DNA from 3 places in the Agrobacterium sp. 22-223-1 genome. Region 2 is predicted to be linked to each of the others. Evidence: predicted binding sites of a transcription regulator. Region 2 holds the regulator's gene; each other region holds the start of a gene.
What was found. The regulator PhoB, encoded in region 2, activates phosphate uptake and scavenging genes when phosphate is short. The targets are predictions, from matches to a motif close to TGTCATNNANCTGTCAT.
Positions count from the first base shown of each region.

Region 1: the regulator PhoB is predicted to act here: its motif matches at 4,253-4,269, upstream of ACQZ60_RS16425 (DUF47 domain-containing protein).
Region 3: the regulator PhoB is predicted to act here: its motif matches at 4,949-4,965, upstream of ACQZ60_RS05890 (bifunctional 2',3'-cyclic-nucleotide 2'-phosphodiesterase/3'-nucleotidase).

Region 1 covers NZ_JBNWCN010000003.1:223,525-230,519, reverse strand. Annotated here, with positions in the region: gene ACQZ60_RS16440 (efflux RND transporter periplasmic adaptor subunit) at 1-265, shown strand, start outside; gene ACQZ60_RS16435 (efflux RND transporter permease subunit) at 267-3,419, shown strand; gene ACQZ60_RS16430 (NUDIX hydrolase) at 3,658-4,200, opposite strand; gene ACQZ60_RS16425 (DUF47 domain-containing protein) at 4,314-4,958, shown strand; gene ACQZ60_RS16420 (inorganic phosphate transporter) at 4,958-5,962, shown strand; gene ku (non-homologous end joining protein Ku) at 6,052-6,843, shown strand; gene ligD (DNA ligase D) at 6,856-6,995, opposite strand, start outside.
Region 2 covers NZ_JBNWCN010000001.1:363,527-370,521, reverse strand. Annotated here, with positions in the region: gene ACQZ60_RS01830 (Hsp33 family molecular chaperone) at 1-520, opposite strand, end outside; gene argF (ornithine carbamoyltransferase) at 763-1,680, opposite strand; gene ACQZ60_RS01820 (aspartate aminotransferase family protein) at 1,738-2,937, opposite strand; gene ACQZ60_RS01815 (GcrA family cell cycle regulator) at 3,369-3,902, shown strand; gene phoB (phosphate regulon transcriptional regulator PhoB) at 4,285-4,968, opposite strand; gene phoU (phosphate signaling complex protein PhoU) at 4,999-5,724, opposite strand; gene pstB (phosphate ABC transporter ATP-binding protein PstB) at 5,821-6,636, opposite strand; gene pstA (phosphate ABC transporter permease PstA) at 6,651-6,995, opposite strand, start outside.
Region 3 covers NZ_JBNWCN010000001.1:1,189,805-1,196,799, forward strand. Annotated here, with positions in the region: gene ACQZ60_RS05870 (GGDEF domain-containing protein) at 1-242, shown strand, start outside; gene ACQZ60_RS05875 (FMN-dependent NADH-azoreductase) at 286-903, opposite strand; gene ACQZ60_RS05880 (LysR family transcriptional regulator) at 1,053-2,021, shown strand; gene ACQZ60_RS05885 (DUF2087 domain-containing protein) at 2,294-2,836, shown strand; gene ACQZ60_RS05890 (bifunctional 2',3'-cyclic-nucleotide 2'-phosphodiesterase/3'-nucleotidase) at 2,881-4,869, opposite strand; gene ACQZ60_RS05895 (PilZ domain-containing protein) at 5,077-5,412, opposite strand; gene ACQZ60_RS05900 (DUF1203 domain-containing protein) at 5,510-5,977, opposite strand; gene ACQZ60_RS05905 (DUF4344 domain-containing metallopeptidase) at 6,142-6,995, shown strand, end outside.

The sequences.
Region 1 (6,995 bases), on a different contig from region 2:
CGCCAGCGGATCGATTCTGCTGCGCGAGAAAAACGATGCGCTCGTCGTTCCCGCCATCGCGCTGCGCAAGGATGAGGCCGGTTATCATGTGCTCAAGGTGCAGGACGGCCATCTTCGCCGCCAGACAGTCACGGTGGGAGCGCGCTGGAACGGCGGCAACCTGATCGAGATTGCCGCCGGGTTGAAGGATGGCGAGACCATCCTGACCGCGCCGCTTCCACAATTGCGGTCCGATATGGCCGTCACCGTCGACAAGGCAGGCTGAAATGTTCTTGACCCGCATATCCGTTACCCATCCCGTTTTCGCCACCATGATGATGGTGGCGCTTCTGGTTATGGGCGCCTTCTCCCTGCAACGGCTTGGGCTGGACCAATATCCCAATGTCGACGTTCCCGTGGTGGTGGTCGTCACCTCTTATCCCGGCGCGACGCCGGAGACGGTGGAAACCGAGGTGACACGCCCGGTCGAGGATGCGCTGAACGCCATTGGCGGTCTCGATGAGGTCACCTCCACCTCTTATGAGGGGCGCTCCGTCGTCGTCGCGAAATTCAAGCTCGAGGTCCGCAGTTCAGCCGCCGCGCAGGAGGTGCGCGACAAGATCGCCGCCATCGAGGCGAATTTTCCCGAAGACGCCAAAAAGCCCGTCATATCGAGGTTCGACCCCGCCGCCGAGCCGATCCTGTCGGTGGCGATCAGTTCGACATCGCTCGATGTGCCCGCCCTCACCAGCCTTGCCGACCAGAAGGTGGTGCGGCAGTTGACGACGGTTGCCGGCGTCGGCCAGGCAACGCTGGTCGGCGCGCGCAAACGGCAGATCGATGTGACAATCGACGAGACGCGCATGCGCGCCCTTGGAATCGGCATCAACGAGGTGGTGAATGCGCTGCGCACCGGCAACAGCAACAGCCCGGCCGGAAGCGTCGTCGATCCCGTCTCCGAACGCACGATCCAGGTGCAGGGGCGTATCGAGAAACCGCAGGCGCTGCTGGATATGGTCGTGGCAAGGCGCGGCGGCGCGGCCATTGCGCTTCGCGATGTCGCAACGCTTTCCGAAGGGGCAGCCGATGCCGAAAACCGCGCCCTCTATAATGGCCAGACGGCGCTGGCGATCGACATCGTCAAGGTTCAGGACGCCAATACGGTTCAGGTCGCAACAGATGTGAGGAAGCGCCTCGATGCGCTCAATGCCGAGCTTGCCCCGCAGAACGTGCAATTGCGCATCGTCACGGATGCGTCGATACCCATCCGCGAATCCGTCAATCAGGTACAGACGACGCTGATCGAAGGTGCGGCGCTCGCCGTCGTCATCGTCTTCCTGTTCCTCAATTCCTGGCGCAGCACGGTGATTACCGGGCTGACATTGCCGATAGCAATCATCGGCACGCTCGCGGTGATCCATGTCCTCGGCTTCACGCTCAATACGCTCAGCCTGCTGGCGCTGACGCTTTCCATCGGCATTCTGGTGGATGACGCCATCGTGGTGCGCGAAAACATCACCCGCCATCTTCACATGGGTAAATCGCATCTGCGTGCGGCCCTCGACGGCACCAATGAAATCGGGCTTGCGGTAATCGCAACAACGGCGACAATCGTGGCAGTTTTCCTGCCGGTCGCCTTCATGGACGGCATTGTCGGCCGGTTTTTCTACGAATTCGGCGTCACCGTTTCCGCCGCCGTCCTGATCTCGCTCTTCGTCGCCTTCACGCTCGACCCGATGCTGTCCAGCGTCTGGTACGATCCGGACGCCCAGCCCGATGCGAAGCGCGGGCCCGTGGGCCGCCTGATCGCCCGTTTCGACCACGGCTTCGAATGGATGGCCGGGCAATATCGCCGTGCAATCGGCTGGACCCTGCGGCATCGGCTCGTCACCCTGCTTGTCACGTCGGGCATCTTTATCGGCAGCCTGTTCATGGTGCCGCTGGTCGGCACGGAATTCGTTCCGAATGCCGATGAGGGCCGCTTTCAGGTCAATATTACCGCGCCGGTCGGCTCTTCGCTGGACTATACGACAACGAAGGTGCGGCAGGTCGAAAAGGCGCTGAAGGAATTTCCGGAAGTCGAGACGCTCTATTCCACCGTCAATACCGGCGGCGCCGCCGGAAAACATCGCGCCGCCATATTGGTGGGGCTGGTGCCGCTCGATATGCGGAGCCGAACCCCGCTCTCCCTTGCCGAACCGGTTCGCAAACGCCTGTCAGCCATACCCGGCATAGAGGTCACGATCCTGCAGAATGGCCTTGGCGGCGGCGAAAGCCCGGTGCAGCTCAGCATCCTCGGCGACGACCGGGCGGTCCTCGAAAAAATCGCCACCGGTCTGGTCGAAGACATGAAGAAAATCCCCGGACTCGTGGATGTGACCTCCAGCGCCAAGGATGTGACTTCCATTCTTTCGGTCCGCCTGAAGCCTGCGGCGGCGAGCGATCTCGGCATTGCCCGCTCCGATCTTGCCGCAGCGCTTTCCCCCCTCATCGGCGGCGAGGATGTGTCGAAATGGACGGATGCGGACGGCAACAGCTACGATATCGTCATCCGCCTGCCCGTCGAGCGGCGGTCCGATGCTGCAGGTCTCGGTGAATTGATGATCGCAACCGGCCGCACGGCCGCGAACGGCGCGCCGCTGATGGTGCGTCTCGATCAGGTCGCCGATATCGGCATCATGCCGGCCCCCGCCGAAATCCGCCGTATCGACAATCGCCGCGAAATACTGGTTTCGGCCAATATCGCCGGCCGCACGCTTGGCGAGGTGACGGAGACGTTGCAGGGCCTGACCGCCGGTCTTGACCTGCCGAACGGCTATCGCATCCGCTTCGGCGGTGACGCCGAAACCATGCAGGAGACCATCGGCCACATGGCCACGGCGCTTACCATGGCCGTCATCTTCATCTATATCGTGCTCGCCTCGCAATTCGGCAGTTTCATGCAACCGCTCGCCATCATGGCGTCCCTGCCGCTTTCGCTTGTCGGCGTCCTCATCGGGCTGATGGTGGCCGGCAGCACGATCAACATGTTCTCGCTGATCGGCTTCATCATGCTGATGGGCCTCGTGACCAAAAACGGCATCCTGCTGGTCGATTTCGCCAATCGCGAGCGGCGGCGTGGGCTTTCGCTGAACGAGGCGCTGGAAAATGCCGGCGTCATCCGCTTCCGCCCGATCATCATGACGACGCTTGCGATGATCTTCGGCATGATCCCGCTTGGTCTCGCCGTCGGCGGCGGTGGCGCGCAGCGTGCGCCGATGGCTCATGCGGTGGTTGGCGGCCTCATCAGTTCCACGCTGCTGACCCTGATCGTGGTGCCGACCATCCTGTCCTATATAGACAGCATCGTCAGGCGTTTTGCCCGCCTGTTGCCGAAAGCGCCGGATGAAACGGGGCATTCGAACCATCAGGCGGAACCTTCCCAAAAGCAGCCGGCCTGAAAAGGCCGGTTTTGCATCTATGGGGCTGCCGTCACCTCAGCAGGAGAATGGCGGCTGGCCCCGCCAGAAGCACGGCGAGGACGATGATGGGATGGAGATAACGCAATAAAAAGCGGAGAGCGGAACGACATGGTTTCATGCAACGGCACCTGACGACAATCATCAGGCAAGGTTGGAGAGGGCCCATTGCGGCGGCATTACAGTCCTGGGCACAGGAGCGGATGCCGGACGGGTGCGGTTACGGCCTCTCGCTGCCCTGACGCTTCTTTTTGCCCTTCGGACGAAAATCGACAAGAAGCGACTTCAGTTCGATATCGCGAACGCGCCTTGCCGCCTCATCCGGGCGCACCCATTCCAGCAGGCGTTCACCGCGTTCCTTGAAACTGGTTTCCGCCTCCGTCACCTCTATCTGGAACACATCGACCATGCAGGGAACGACATCGCCATTGTCTAGCATCTTGAGATAGGTATAGCGGCCAACCGCATTCTTTTTCACCCGGCCCCGCACGCCGGCCTCCTCCCACGCCTCGATTGCCGCCGCCTCGTGCGGCTTCTTGCGTTTCATCGGCCAGCCGCGCGGAATGATCCAGCGTCCGCTGGTACGAGACGTGACGAGGAGGATTTCAACATCCTCGCCATTGCCGGTATAACGGAAGCAGAGCGCGGCATATTGCTGCCGGAAAGCGCCTGTGAAGAGCTTTTCCGGAACCGCAGCAAGCTGCTGGAGCAATGTCAGTGCACGAGCCGGGCGGGTTTTCCGGCTTTTCTTGGTGGGTTTCATATCCGTTGATAGTGCTGATTTTCCGGGTTGCATCAATGCCCCGCGTGCATTTATGACAGTTTTATGACAATCACCCCACACAACTAATAAAGCGCCATTGAGGGCCAATTCGCATGATGAGTATTTTTCGCAAGCTGATGCCGCGCGAGGACCGTTTCTTCGACATGTTCAGCAAACATTCCGAAACCGTCATCAAAGCGGCCGAGGCCCTTGACCAACTATTGAGCGGCATCGACGTCGAGAAGAACTGCGACCTCATCGTCGCCCTTGAACACCAGGCGGACGACATCACCCGCGAGGTGCTGCTCGCCGTCAGGCGCAGCTTCATCACCCCCTTCGACCGCGGCGACATCAAGGATCTCATCCAGTCGATGGATGACGCCATCGACATGATGCACAAGACCGTCAAGACCATCCGTCTTTTCGAGCAAACGGAATTCGATCCGCTCATGAAGGAAATGGGGCATGAGATCGTGCGCGCAGCCGGCCTCATCGCGGAAGCCATTCCGCTTCTCAACAAGGTCGGCACGAATGCGCAGCGCCTGTCATCCATCGCCGAAGAGGTGACCCGCGTTGAAGGCCGCTCCGACGAACTTCACGATCTGGGTCTCAAGGACCTCTTCCGCCGCCACGGCGCAAGCGGCAATGCCATGGCCTATATGATCGGCAGCGAGATCTACGGCGAACTCGAAAAGGTCGTCGACCGCTTCGAGGATGTGGCCAACGAGATCAGCGGCATCGTTATCGAGAACGTCTGATGGATGTCGCACTTGCCCTGCCGCTGCTAATCGGCCTTATCGCCATCGCGCTGTTCTTCGATTTTCTGAACGGCCTGCACGATGCCGCCAATTCCATCGCCACCATCGTCTCCACCCGTGTGCTGCGCCCGCAATATGCGGTCGCCTGGGCGGCCTTCTTCAATTTCATCGCCTTCCTGTTCTTCGGCCTGCATGTGGCCGAAACGCTCGGCACCGGCATCATCGATCCGGCCATCGTATCGCCGCAGGTGATCTTCGCGGCGCTGATCGGCGCCATCGTCTGGAACATCGTCACCTGGATTTTCGGCATTCCCTCCAGCTCGTCGCACGCGCTGATCGGCGGGCTCGTCGGTGCGGGATTTGCGAAGGTGGGTTTCAATTCCATCGTCTGGTCGGGCCTGCTGAAGACCGTCGGCGCCATCTTCATGTCGCCAGCCATCGGCTTCTTCCTCGCCCTGCTTCTGGTGCTCACCGTCTCCTGGCTGTTCGTGCGGCAGACGCCCTTTGCCGTGGACCGCACGTTCCGCGTGATGCAGTTCATCTCCGCCTCGCTTTATTCGCTGGGACACGGCGGCAACGACGCGCAGAAGACCATGGGCATCATTGCCGTGCTGCTCTTCAGCCAGGGACATCTGGGCGAGAGCTTCTACGTGCCCTTCTGGGTGGTGATTTCCTGCCAGTCGGCCATGGCGCTCGGCACGCTGTTCGGCGGCTGGCGCATCGTCCATACGATGGGATCGAAGATCACCCGGCTGAACCCGATGCAGGGTTTCTGCGCCGAAACCGGCGGTGCGCTGACGCTGTTCGGTGCAACATGGCTCGGCATTCCGGTCTCCACCACCCACACGATCACCGGCGCCATCGTCGGTGTCGGCGCTGCCCGCCGCGTCTCGGCGGTGCGCTGGGGCCTTGCCGGCAATATCGTCATCGCCTGGATCGTGACCATGCCGGCGGCTGCGCTGATCTCCGCCGCGGTTTACGGGCTGACGTCGCTGTTCGGCTGACGCTCCATCCCTGCCCCGATTTGCCGCTCCTCCCGGAACAAAAGCCACCCCGTGGCTGTTGTTCCGGGGGACCAATGCGGATTGCGGACATGGCACGGCAGGTTTTCTGGAAGGGTTATCTCAAGCTGTCGCTGGTGACGGCCTCCGTCTCGCTGACACCCGCGACGACGGAAGGCAACAAATACACCTTCCACATCCTCAATCGCAAAACCGGCAATCGCGTCGAAAGCCGTTATGTCGACAGCATCACCCACCGACCGGTCGCCGCCAAAAACCAGGTAAAAGGTTTTCCCCGCGCCGAGGACGATTACATTATTCTGGAGGATGACGAGATCGATGCGGTAGCGCTGGAAAGCACCCGCACGATCGATATCAAGACCTTCGTGCCAAAAGGATCGATCGACTGGATCTGGTACGACCGTCCGCATTTTCTGCGCCCGGAAGACAAGATCGGCACCGAAGCCTTCAGCGTCATTCGCGAAGCCATGAAGGTGAACGATGTTTTCGGTATTGCGCGCCTCGTAATCTACCGTCGCGAAAGGGCTGTGCTCCTCGAACCGTCGGGGAAAGGCATCATCCTGTGGACGCTGCATTATGGCGAAGAGGTGCGCGAAAGCATTGACGCGCTGGAGCCGAAGATGAAAATCGACCGGCCGCTGCTGGACGCCATGGAAAAACGCATCGGCAAACAGGTGACGGGTTGGAAACCGGCTTTGGTGCAGGACCCCATTCAGAAGAAGATCAAGTCCCTGCTTAAGACCAAGGGCGACGAGGTCTCCTCCTCGAAAAAGAAAACCGGCACGAAGGCCCGCACCGGCGGCAATGTCATCAACATCATGGATGCCCTGAAGAAAAGCCTTGCTTCCGAAAAGAGAAGCTGAGGCTCGACGCCTTCAGCGGGCCTTTTTCGGAAGCGGCTCGGCAGCGGCAAAAAATCCATCCCAAGGGTCTTTTTTCAGCGCGGAAAGACGCGCGCCGATATTGTTGACGGTGAAATGGGCCGGGCCGATCTCGGCAGTGAGTTCCGACCATT
Region 2 (6,995 bases):
GCACGCGGGTGGGAAGCTGTTCCGACTGACGGAAATAGACCCCGGCAATGTCTTCCAGCGACGAGCCATCGAGCGGCACGATACCCTGATAAGGCTGCATGCCCGCCCCCTGATCGATCGTGAAGGCCAGAATGCCGTTGCCGAGCAATTGCTCCGGCGACGTCGCCCCGGCCGCAATTGCCTCCGCCAGCCGCTCCTCATCGAAACGGGCATAAGCGCGCATGCTTTCCGGCGCGGTGAAATCCGCAACCAGCAGGTCGACCGGGCCGTCACCCTTGGTCTGGACAGTCAGCTTGCCGGAAAACTTGAGCGACGTGCCGATCAGCGCCGTCAGAACGGTCGCTTCCGCCAGCAGGCGGGCGACCGCCGGGGGATAGTCGTGCCGTTCGAGAATGGCATTCAGCAGCGGACCCACCTGCACGGCGCGGCCGCGCACATCCAGACCTTCGACCTGAAAGGGCACAACCTTGTCGTCGCCAGCAAAATCGAGATCGTCCAGTTCAACCGTTACATCTGCCATGTCATACTCCCTGGCGCAGCCGTGGCGCCGCTACCGTCCAAAAGTCCGGCTTTTAAAATGTGCTTTTTTCGCTTGTCGCACAGAGACCCGGGAAGAGAAACCGCTTCCGGGGAAAAACGTGCAAATCGTGATGATGGCCCGCCAGCAAAACCGACGAGCCTCTTCGAAGTCCCACAGATGGTAATCTATGCGGTCAAGTTCAAGCACCCGGCGTGACGCGTGTCAGGCCGGGCGATTGCTCATCAGATGACGCCCATGCACCAGGCGATGATGGACTTCTGCGCGTGGAGGCGGTTTTCCGCCTCGTCGAAGACGACGGATTGCGGGCCGTCGATCACGGCATCCGTCACTTCCTCACCGCGATGGGCCGGCAGGCAATGCATGAACAGCGCGTCTTTTTCCGCCTTGGCCATCAGGGCTTCATTCACCTGATAGGGCTGGAATATGTTGTGGCCGCGCGCCTTGTGTTCCTGGTTCATGGACACCCAGGTATCGGTGACGACGCAGTCCGCACCCGCAACGGCCTTGTCGGCGTCGTGGCACAGCATGATCTCGCCGCCATTGTTGCGCGCCCAGTTCAGGAACTTGTCATGCGGTTCAGAGCCCATCGGCACGGCCATCGTCATGCGGTAGCCGAAGCGCGCCGAACCCTCCACGAAGGAATGCAGGACGTTATTGCCGTCACCCGTCCAGGCAATGGTCTTGCCTTTGACCGGGCCGCGATGTTCCTCGAAGGTCATGATATCCGCCATGATCTGGCAGGGATGCGTGTCATCCGTCAGGGCGTTGATGACCGGCACGGTCGCGTGTTCGGCAAGCTCCAGCAGGCGCGAATGATCCGTCGTGCGGATCATGATGGCGTCGACATAACGCGACAGCACCTTGGCCGTGTCGCCGATCGTTTCGGCGCGGCCGAGCTGCATTTCCGTACCGGAGAGGAAAAGCGTCTCGCCACCGAGCTGGCGCATGCCGACATCGAAGGAGACGCGGGTGCGGGTGGAAGGCTTTTCGAAGATCATTGCCAGCATCTTGCCGGCAAGCGGCTTTTCCGCCGTTCCGGCCTTGGTGGCGGCCTTGCGTGCGCGGGCATCGTCGAGAATTGCCCGCAGGTCCTGCGAGCTGACGGCCGACAGGTCGAGAAAATGTTTAGGTGAAGCCATTTCAAACTGTCCCATGCTCGCGAGCCTCGGGGAAGAGGCCCGCCCTTTATTGTTTCCTCAGGCGATTTTTGCCTGTTTCGCTGTCAGGGAAGCGGCGGCCGCTTCCACGCGTGACAGACCCTCGCGGGCCTCTTCCGCCGTGGTGACGAGCGGCGGCAGAAGACGGATGACGTTGTCGCCCGCCGGCACACCCAGCAGATGCTCGGCGCGCATGGCCTGCAACAGCTCGCCCGATGGAACCTTGGCCTTGATGCCGAGAAGCAGGCCTTCGCCACGGATTTCCTCGATAACGTCAGGATAACGATCCTTCAGCGAAGCAAGGCCCTGGCGGAAGACCAGCGCGACATCACGGACCTTTTCCAGAAAGCCCTCGGAGAGGACGACATCGAGCACGGCATTGCCGACAGCCATGGCCAGCGGGTTGCCGCCATAGGTGGTGCCGTGCACGCCCGCCGTCATGCCGGAAGCGGCATCCGCCGTCGCAAGGCAGGCGCCGAGCGGGAAACCGCCGCCGATACCCTTGGCAACCGCCATGATATCCGGTGCAACGCCCGTCTGCTCATAGGCAAAGAGTTTGCCCGTACGGCCAACGCCGGTCTGGACCTCGTCGAAAATCAGCAACATGCCATGCTCGTCGCAGAGCGACCGCAGCAGCTGCAGGAATTCCTTGGCTGGTGCGCGAATGCCGCCCTCACCCTGAATGGGCTCGATCAGAAGCGCGGCCGTCTCGGCCGTGATGGCGGCTTTCAGCGCATCGACGTCACCGAAGGGCACCTGGTCGAAACCTTCGACCTTGGGACCGAAACCTTCGAGATATTTCTGCTGGCCGCCGGCAGCAATCGTCGCCAGCGTGCGGCCATGGAAGGCGCCTTCAAAGGTGATGATACGGAATTTTTCCGGATGCCCCTTGGAATAATGATAACGGCGCGCGGTCTTGATCGCGCATTCAAGCGCTTCCGCGCCGGAATTGGTGAAGAAGACCTTGTCTGCGAATGTCGCTTCCGTCAGGCGCTTTGCGAGCTTTTCCTGGCCCGGCACTTCATAAAGGTTCGAGACGTGCCAGACCTTCTCGGCCTGGGTCTTGATCGCCTCCACGAGGTGCGGATGGGCGTGGCCCAGCGAGTTGACCGCGACGCCGGCTGCAAAATCCAGATATCGTTCGCCGCTTTCCGTGAACAGCCAGACGCCCTCGCCTCGCTCGAAGCGCAGGGGGGCTCTTGCAAACGTATCGAACAATGGCGCGGCGGCTTCGGCCATGGCTGTATCACTCCTTGCGCGGATGCGCTGTCAGACGGTTGTCAATAGGCTTCCGGGGTTATCCCTTGCCTGAAAATCAAAAATGCCGCCTCGCGGCGGCAGGGGCACTATTGTCACTTCGCCTGCCGATGTCAACAAAAGTCCGCGTTTCCCGGGCTTCTCAAGCCCTAGTAGGTAGCGACGGACGAGGCCCAAGGTGTTGCCTTTCAGACTCAACTCGCCAGCAAGTTGGGGAAAACCGGAAAATCGATTCGAGATGATTCCCGCGACTCTTGCCACGGAGTCTGCGTGGCACTAGGTTAATCGCTAATTACTAGACTGCATTGCGGCGGAACTAGTCACCAAAAATCAGGCAGAAACCACGCTCGCGGCACGCCCGCGAGGCGGAGAAGGATTCTGCCGACATTATACGCGACAAGCGGAGAAGCGGCATGAACTGGACAGACGAACGGGTCGAAAAACTCAAGAAATTGTGGTCCGAGGGGCTTAGCGCCAGCCAGATAGCAGCACAGCTGGGCGGTGTCAGCCGCAATGCCGTCATCGGCAAGGTCCATCGCCTCAACCTGCCGGGACGCGTGAAGGCCGGCGGCCCGGTCACGTCGGCGCGTTCCGCGCCCAAGCGCACCGCCGCCCCTGCCCCGCGCGCGACGAATTTCGCGACCCGCGTCAGCGCAGCACCTGCACGCGCCTTGAACCGCTCGAGCGCGGCAACCGCGCTGCACGAGGAGATCGATATCGAGACCGCCGAAGTTCTCGATTACGTTCCCTCCAAAAATGTCGTTACACCGATTTCCCGCCGCCTGACGCTGACGGAACTGACGGAGCGCACCTGCAAGTGGCCGGTCGGCGATCCGCTGAAGGATGATTTCCATTTCTGCGGTTGTGAAGCACTGGAATCTTCGCCCTATTGCAAGTTCCATGCAAAGCTCGCCTACCAGCCGGTAAGCGAGCGTCGCAAGGCTTGAGTGTTGCGGCACGCATTCGACACTCAAAAACTACGGGCCTTCGGGCCCGTTTTTTTATGGCAAAACTCAAGGTGGTTCCGGAATAGAGCGCACGCTGTCTAAGAGGCGCTCCCAATCCCTGTTCTCGCGCATTCTCCGGATGTAAAACCGCGATGCGCCCTTGCGGCAAGTGCTCTGAATTTGTCGGCGACGTGCCGCGCCCTTTCTCCTGTCAGGGTTTCACCGCGCAATCCGGCTTTCAGCAGACCGTCTGTCACCTTCAAAAGAACAAGGATACGCGTTTGCGGAAGGTTCAAAATCGAAAGGCCCGACACCATTCCGGTATCGGGCCTTCTGATTTTTTGGGAGTTTATCCCAAGTGAAACCATCGGTTTCGGTTTTCTCAGGCTTCCATTGAATATCCGGCGCCGCGCACGGTGCGGATGACATCCTGCATATGCGAAAAATTGAGCGCCTTGCGCAGGCGTCCGACATGCACGTCGACGGTGCGCTCATCCACATAGATATCGTGACCCCAGACGCCATCCAGCAATTGCGAGCGGGAAAACACCCGGCCGGGAGAGGTCATCAGGAATTCCAGCAGGCGGAACTCCGTCGGGCCGAGGCGCACTTCGCGGCTCTTGCGGTGAACGCGATGGGTCTCGCGATCCAGTTCGATATCGCCGCATTTCAGCACCGAAGACAAAACCTCGGGGCGGGCGCGGCGCAGCATCGCCTTGACGCGGGCCATGAGTTCCGGTGTCGAGAACGGCTTGACGACATAATCGTCGGCGCCGGTGGCAAGACCGCGAACCCGCTCGCTTTCCTCGCCGCGCGCCGTCAGCATGATGATGGGCAGGCGCTCGGTTTCCGGCCGCATCCTGAGCCGACGGCACAGTTCGATACCGGAAACGCCGGGAAGCATCCAATCCAGGATCAGAAGGTCCGGAATACGTTCCTGCAGCCTGATTTCTGCCTCGTCTCCACGGGGTATCGTGTCGACATCATATCCCTCAGCCTCGAGATTGTAACGAAGCAGGACGCTCAGCGCTTCCTCGTCTTCCACAACTGCAATCTTGGGCACCATATACTAACTCCGCAAGCCGCTGCCTGTCTGTTACTCGGTCACCGAACCGAGGGTGTTGGAACTGTCGTCCTTCGGACGCTCGCCTTCCGGCTGGCTGCCGGTGGTCATGTAATAGATCGTCTCGGCAATATTGGTGGCGTGGTCGCCGATACGCTCGATGTTCTTGGCGCAGAACAGAAGATGCGTGCAGGTGGTGATGTTGCGCGGATCTTCCATCATGTAGGTCAAAAGCTCACGGAAGAGCGACGTGTACATGGCGTCGATTTCCTCGTCGCGCTCGCGAATGGCATTGGCCTTCTCGGCGGAACGCGTGGAATAGACGTCCAGCACTTCCTTGAGCTGTACCAGCGCCAGTTCCGACAGGTGCTCGATGCCACGGGCGAGCTTGCGCGGCACGCCGGTGCCGGCAACCGCGATGACGCGCTTGGCGGTGTTCTTGCCAAGGTCGCCGACGCGCTCAAGGTCAGCTGCAATACGCAGGGTGCCGATGATCTCGCGAAGGTCTGCCGCCATCGGCTGGCGTTTGGCGATGGTGACGATGGCCTTGTCGCCGATCTCGCGCTCGGCGTGGTCGAGGATCGCATCGTCGGAAATGACCTTCTGGGCGAGCGCGGCATCGGAATTGACGAGCGCACGCACGGCGTCGGCGCACATCTGCTCCGCAAGACCGCCCATTTCGGCGATGCGGCGCGTCAGAAACTTCAATTCATCGTCATAAACGGAAACGATGTGCGAATGGGTCGTTGTCTGTGTCATGGTCTAGTCCTCCGGCTTGGCCTGCATGCGCGTACCCGGAAGCGGGCACGGCAGAAGCACCAGTCTTGTTCGGTTTCGATAAAGCGCCGGCCGGGATCAGCCGAAGCGGCCCATGATGTAATCCTGCGTGCGCTGGTCGTCCGGATTGGTGAACATCTTGTCGGTTTCGTTTTCCTCGACAAGATGACCAAGATGGAACATGGCCGTGCGTTGGGAAACACGCGCCGCCTGCTGCATGGAGTGCGTGACGATGACGATGGTGTAATTGGTGCGCAGCTCGTGGATCAATTCTTCGACCTTTGCGGTCGCAATCGGGTCGAGAGCCGAGCAGGGCTCGTCCATCAGGATCACTTCCGGGCTGACGGCAACTGCGCGTGCGATGCACAGACGCTGCTGCTGACCGCCGGAAAGACCGGTGCCGGATTCGTGCAGACGATCCTTGACCTCGTTCCAGAGACCCGCTTTCTGCAGGCTCTGCTCAACGATCTGGTCCATATCCGCCTTGTTGCGGGCGAGACCATGGATGCGCGGACCGTAGGAAATGTTTTCGTAGATCGACTTCGGGAAGGGGTTCGGCTTCTGGAACACCATGCCGACACGGGCGCGCAATTCCACGACGTCAATCGCCTGATCGTAGATATCGTCGGTGTCGAGCGTGATCTTGCCGGTGACCCGGCAACCGTCGATCGTGTCGTTCATACGGTTCAGGGTACGCAGGAAGGTGGATTTGCCGCAGCCGGACGGGCCGATAAGCGCCGTCACTGTATTTTCCCGAACGTTGAGGTTCACGTCGTAAAGCGCGCGCTTTTCGCCGTAATAAACCGAAACGTCCTTGCCGATCATCTTGTATGAGACTTCATTCATTTTCTTGTCCAGCGCCTTTTCAACTGCTGCTTCCGACAACATGTTCATTGCTCAAGCTCCCTCTACCAGCGCCGTTCGAAGCGGCGACGCAACAGGATTGCGCCAACATTCATGACGATGAGGAACAGAAGCAGGATGATGATAGCGCCGGATGTCCTTTCGACAAAGGCGCGCTCGGCTTCGTTCGCCCACATGTAAATCTGCACCGGCAGGGCCGTGGACGGATCCATCGGCGTTGTCGGATAATTCGCAACGAATGCCACCATGCCGATCAAGAGCAGCGGCGCCGTTTCACCCAGCGCGTGGGCGAGGCCGATGATGGTACCGGTCAGAATGCCGGGCATGGCGAGCGGCAGCACATGGTGGAAGATCGTCTGCATCTTGGAAGCGCCGAGACCGAGGGCGGC
Region 3 (6,995 bases), 830 kb from region 2:
TCCTGCCGGCGATGACGCATGAAACGGCGCTGGCATTTTCGGACAGTCTCCGGGCCGCGATCCTTGCGGACCTGCAGCGGCCGGACGGTTCGCCGCTGACCGTCAGTATCGGCGTCGCCACCGCTTTCGAGGATGGACAGCTTTTCCGTGCGCTCTTGTCGGAGGCCGATGCGCGGCTCTATGCGGCAAAAAATAACGGCCGGGATCAGGTCCACGGCCGTTACGGAATGTGGGTCGGCTGATACCGGCAATCCTGGCCGGCATCAGCCCGACATTCGATGTGCCTCAGGCGGCCTGCGCCAGCTCGGCAACCTTGGCTTCAGCGGCAGCCACAGCCTTTTCGACGGCTTCCGGACCGAATGCCAGGCCTTCGACATAGATGACTTCCACATCCGTCATGCCCATGAAGCCGAGAACGGTCTTCAGGTAAGGAACGGCATGGTTCATCGATACGGCCGGGCCTTCGGAGTAAACGCCGGCAGCGGCCAGAACGATGTAGACCTTCTTGCCAGTGGCGAGGCCGACCGGGCCGGTTTCGGTGTATTTGAAGGTCTGGCCGGCGCGGGCGACATTGTCGATCCACGACTTCAGGCCGGAATAAATGTTGAAATTGATGAGGCCGGTGCCGATGACGACGGTGTCGGCTGCCAGAAGCTCGGTCACCAGCTTGTCGGAATAATCGGCGGCAACCGCTTCTTCGGCGGTGCGCTGGTCGGGCGCCTTGCGAATGGCGGCGGTCTTGACGGTGTCGAGATGCGGGATCGGGTCAGCAGCGAGATCGCGGTGGACAAGGGTGTTGGAAGCCGACTTGGCCTTCAGCTTGTTTGCGAGTTCACCGGCAAACTTGTTCGAAACCGATTCGTCGCCACGCGGGCTGGAGGTGATGAGAAGAATGTTGGACATGGTCTTTCCTTGCATATGCGATGAATTGACGGGCGCCTTGGGAGGGCGGGAGAGCACGATGCCCTTCCTTTGCGCTCTATATGAAAAATTACTGCCATCAAGAAAACTGTGATAATGTGGAAGCAATCTATCGATGAAATGGATGGGACATGGACGCGAACCCAACACTCGATCAATTGCAGGTGTTTTTGACGGTTGCCGAGACCGGCAGTTTTTCCGCCGCGTCACGGGCGCTCAATCGTGCCCAGTCGGTGGTCAGCTACACCATCGCCAATCTCGAGGCGCAGCTTGAAGTGACGCTGTTCGAGCGCAGCGGCGTGCGCCAGCCGAAGCTGACGGATGAAGGCCGCGCCATGCTGGAGGATGCAAGGCGCATCGTCGCCGGCCTGCAGGAGATGCGCGCCCGCGCCAAGGGGCTGAAGCAGGGGCTTGAGGCGGAACTCTCGGTCGCCATCAGCACCATGGTGCCGGCGGAGGCCATGGTGGCCGTGCTGCGGGATTTTCGCCAGCAATTCCCAACCGTCACCCTAAGCCTCAATGTCGGCGAGCTGGGCATGGTCATGGAGATGGTGCTCTCCCGCAAGGCAGGTATCGGCATTGGCGGGGCGATGCTGCGCCAGGACGATGAACTCGTCGTCGAAAAGGTCGGCCATTCCTTCATGTTGCCGGTCGTCGCGTCGGATCACCCGTTGGCGCAGATCGAGCGGCCGCTGGGGCTTGCCGATGTGCGCGAGGAGGTTCAGCTTGTCGTCACCGATGCATCCGGCCTGACCAAGGGCCGCGATTTCAATGTGCTTTCCTACAAGACATGGCGGGTCAGCGATATCGCCACAAAATACCAGCTCATCAAGGGCGGTCTGGGTTGGGGCGGCCTGCCCGCATCGATCGTGCGGAACGACATCACCAATGGCAGCCTCAAGGCGCTTGAACTCGAAGCCTATGAACAGGGCGAATATCCGCTCTTTGCGCTGCGGCGGGTCGATTCACCTGCTGGCCCTGCCGGCCAATGGCTTGCCGAAGCATTTCAGCAACGCCTCTCTGCCTGCCCGAACCACAAGGATTTCAACGGGATGCTTGCGGCGCACAAGCAGAGGAGCATTTCTGTCGCCGCTGAGTGACATTGTCAAATTATATCTGGACCGAGCGTGGCCACCTTCTCCCCGGCGGGGAGAAGAAACGTGCGGCAACCTCGGCGCTATGCCAGCAAGGCCAATTGACGTGGGCGGGTCGCCTGCCTATACCTAAATCACGGTCAGCAGTTCACCGAGGCATCGCCGTCCCGCAAGGGAAGCTAAACCTGCATTTTTAAAGTTTGACAGCACTTATCCCGTGCCATGTCGGAAGCCGGCGATCAGCGACACCTTTTCGGAATGGCACTTGAGGGTAAGTCATGCCACGTTCGATCCTTTCCATTGATATCGCCGACCTCTCGACTTTCGCCAAATCCGTCCGCGAACAGATCGGCAGGCTGGACCGAAAGCCAAGCCATGTGGAGATGCTCAATCTTCTGAGCCGGGCTGCCGGGTTCCGAAATTTCCAGCACTTGCGAGCCTCGCGCGAGCCATCCGATGACAGCGGACCATCCCGGCCTGAGATGCTGCCGGCAGCTAATGAGGGCAGGGTGCTGAAGACCGTTCGTGTCTTCGACGCCGCAGGCCGGCTGATGCAATGGCCGGCCCGCCGCTCCCAGCAGGAACTGTGCCTCTGGTATCTATGGGCAAAAATTCCCGCCGGGCGGAGCTTTTCCGAGCGCGAATTCAGCAGCTTTCTGGATAGTCTGCACCTGTTCGGGGATGCGGCCATGCTGAGGCGCGATATGGTCGGCCTCAAGCTCATCCGCCGTAACCGTGACGGCAGCGATTATCGGCGCATCGAGCAGAAACCGCCATTGGAACTGCCGCTTCTGCTGCGAGCGCTCGGTGGGCGCGAATAGGGAAATGCCCTCCCGACGACAAGTCGGCGGGAGGGCCTCTATCGTTAAAGAACCAGACGGAACTTCGCGAAACCTTCCGCGCCGTCGCCGGCATCCTCGATCTTTGCGCCCTTGATATCGGCCGCGTAGTGGCGGCCCTTGGGGCCGGTCTCGAAGATCGCCGTGGTATTGGCCACCGGCGCGAAGGACCAGTTGGCATCCGCAGACGGGTTGATGGTGCCCTGATCGATGATATAGCGCACGATCACGTCGCGGTTGGTATCGGGGGCGACGAAGATCACCTTGTCGCCTGCGATATCGGGGAATTTGCCGCCACCGCTGGCCCGGTAATTATTGGTCGCCACCACGAATTTCTGTTCGGGATCGATCGGCTTGCCTTCAAATTGCAGGTTGACGATGCGGTTGCTGTCCGGGTTGACGGCCTTGCCGTCCTTGTCGAATTTCGCCGGTTTGGAAATGTCGATCTGATAGGTGACACCGTCGATGACATCGAAATTATAGGACGGGAAGTCCGCATTCAGCAGCGGCGCATCCTTTGCGCCGGCCTCGACCGTATTGAACATGCCCGCCGACATTTCCAGCCAGTTCTTCACCTGCGCGCCGTTGATCAGCACCGCCTGCACCGTGTTGGGGTAGAGGTAAAGATCGGCGACATTCTTGATGGCGATGTCACCGGCGGGGACATCGGTATAATAATCCGCACCGCCGCGGCCGCCGGACTTGAAGGGGGCTGCTGCCGAAAGCACGGGCAGATCCTTATATTGCCCTTCCTTCAGCATGTCCTTGATGTACCAGGTCTGGGCATTGGAGACGATCTGCACGGAAGGGTCGTCGGCCACCAGCGCGAAATAGGAATAGAGCGGTGCGGAGGTCTTGCCGACGGGACGGCGCACATAGGCAAGGGCAGCCTCGTGATCGGTCTTGGCGGCGGCGAGGACTTCCGCCTTGTCGGTGAAATCGGCGACGACCTTGCGGTTTTCGTCGCGGTGGTAGATCGGCCGGGCTTCGGAGGTGAAGTCGACGATCTTCCAGCTCTTGCCGTCCTTTTCGAGCAGCAGGTCGATGAGGCCCATATGCGAGCCCCAGAAACCGGCCATTACCGCCGGCTTGCCCATCAGCGTGCCCTTGACGGCATCTGCACCCTCGATGCCGTCCCAGGTCTTCGGACCGGGGAAGACCAGATGCTGGTGGCCGGTGAATATCGCGTCGATGCCTTCGACACCCGCCAGATAAAGCGAGGCGTTTTCCATGCGCTCGGTCTGGCCCTTGCCGTCGATACCGGAATGGGAAAGGGCGATGACGATATCCGCCCCTTCCTCCTTCATGACCGGAACCCAGGCTTTCGCCGCCTCGACAATATCGCGCGTCTGCGCCTTGCCCTCGAGGTTCTTGGAATCCCACATCATGATCTGCGGCGGCACGAAGCCGATGATGCCGACCTTGACCGGGCTCGTCACGCCGCCGCCGTCGCGGATCTGCTTTTCCAGAATGACATAGGGCTTGAAGAACAGTTCGTCGTTCTTCGGATCGGAAGCAAGCTGACCCTTGGTGAGATTGGCGCAGACGTAAGGGAAACCCGCACCCGCCAACGTGTTCGACATATAGTCGAGACCGTAATTGAATTCGTGGTTGCCGAGCGTGCCGCAATCGTAACCCAGCACGTTCATGGCGTTGATCACGGGGTGCTTGTCGCCGGCCTTCATGCCGCGCTCATAGGCGATATAGTCGCCGAGCGGGTTGCCCTGCAGGAAGTCGCCATTGTCCACCAGCATTGAGTTTCCGGCTTCGGCGCGGATGGTGTCTATGATCGAGGCGGTGCGCGCCAGTCCCATCGTGTCGTTCGGCTTGTCGGCGTAATAATCATAGGGAAAGACGTGAACATGGATATCGGTCGTTTCCATGATGCGCAGATGCGCCTGGTTGGCCGCCGCACGCGCAGCAAAAGGGTGCAGCATCACCAGCGCCGAGGAGGCTGCAATGCCGCCCAGAAGCGAACGCCGGGTAATGGGATGGAGAGCGAGAAGCGACGACATGGGAACTCCTTCGGATGAAGCTTGCTCTGTCTTGAAAAATGACAGGGTAGAAGCAATCGCAGAGGAGTCCATCACCAAAATGACAGGCCCGTGACAGATGGGCCGGTTTTCAACCGTTTGATAAATTTTTTATCACGGGAGTGCGGCGCAGGTGTCGCCGCACCGGAGAATGCGCATCGTTTGCTCTGCGCATTGCTGTGCCCTGGATCAGCGGGCGAGGGTCGGCTTCACCTCTTCGTGGAAGAAGCGGAAATAGGAGGAGAGCTGCGCCAGCGTGTTGGTGGAAAGCTTGAGCTGCAGGCCGAGGCGGTTCATGTGCTGCCATTGCACGACGCCCTCGATGAAGCCCAGATCCTCACTCTGCACCTTGACCCGGCTGCCCTTGGCGGCGGCGAAAGGTCCGTCCAGCTCGAGCGCCATTCCGGTGGCGGAAAGATCGACCACACGCCCTCTGGTCGACTGGCTGAAATAATGCACGGTCGCAAAAATCCTGGTCTTGCTGCGGGGCGCGGTCCGTGTCGCCATATTGAGGTTGTTTGTCATTTTGCTGCTCAAATCAATTGTTTCCGATACCTGCATCATGGCGCGGAAAGCTTGAGAGCCGTTTAGTTCTTCTCTTAAAATTGCATGTAATTGCCGATTATGCTGTGTCGATACGGCACTGATAGCAATTATTGCGGGCGGAGCGCACATGCACATAAGCGACATCCGCGCGCTCAAGAAGGTGTCGCGCGCGAGAAACGATCTCGCCTGTCGCCGTCACCGCGCCGGTGCCGTAGACGATGCGGTCATCGGCTCCATAACCGCGCACGATATAATCGGGGCTGTCCAGCATCGGCGGAATGGCCTGCGTCTGCGGATAGCGCTCACAGGCGTCGGCATGCAGAAACACCGGGCCCGTTTCCGCATAGGGCTGCAACGAGGGAAAGGGCCGGTAGGCGAGGATCAGCATCCCTTCGCCTTCCCCGATCTGGGAAAGGCAGTGGCGGCAGGGCATGCCGCCGGGAGAAACGGCTTTCTCCGGCGGATTGCCATAGGCGTCGGCGGCTCCCGCCCGGTAGGCTTCGGCTTCCTTAGCCGGCATTGCAGTGAAAACGAGATCGGTCATGGCGGAGACCTCCTTGGTTGGGATCGGCGTTGCTTCTTTGCAGCTATGGTCCCGAAACGGATCACTATCCACCCGATTCTTGACAGGCGATGCAACCAGCCCATTGCGTGACTCGTTAGCTTCGGGAATCAGTGACGCTCCTCGTTCCCGGAAGGTCTGATTTTATGTTACGTCGTTTTCTGGCCGCCGTTCCGCTGGCTTTCGTTTCGTTGACGGCTCCGCTTGAGGCCGAGGCGCAGGTCGTCTCCGGTCTCGATGGCCTGTCCGACGAACAGCTTCAGCAGGCGGTCAATTTCGTCATCGGCAATGCGATCTTCTCGCTATATCACGAGGGCGCGCGCATGCTGATTTCGGATTTCGGAACGGCGGACACGGCAAGTGTGCAGGCGCCGGCCGATCAACTGGCTGGCACGCTCATCCTCCAGGCCAACGAGGAATGGCTCGACACCGCGCTCGTCAATGCCACGGACAGCTGGTATCTGGCGCGTGAGGCGGAGACCTTGCCTGAGCACGAAGCCCCGGTCTTCTCTGCGCTGGTGCCCGACAGGAGCCGCGATCGCAACATGGCCTGCCTGATGGTCGGCCGTGACAAGGACGGTTATGGCGATCTGGCCGCCATGATGGGGCTCAACAATGCCGAATTCGACAAATGCGCCGCCGCCTATCCGGGCGTTGCTTCGGCCTGGGAGAGTTTTCTCGCGCCCCACCGCAGCCAGACGCCTTCCAGATTTTCCGTCAGCTACGTGCCGCCGCGCGACCCGGACCTTGAGCCCTACGCCATCATGATCAAGGAATCGAAGGTTCTCGATCTCATCAGCCGCAGTTTCAGCAGCTATGGCCTGAAGGGGGACGTCAAGTTGACGGCCAAGTCCTGCGGCCGTCCCGATGTCTACTGGTCGGCGGAAAAGCGCGAGATCACCTATTGCTATGAACTCGGCAAGTTCCAGGCGGAACTGATTGCCGATCACCTGCTGAACACCGTCACGGAAGACAAGGGCGCTGCCGGCGGGCAAATCCC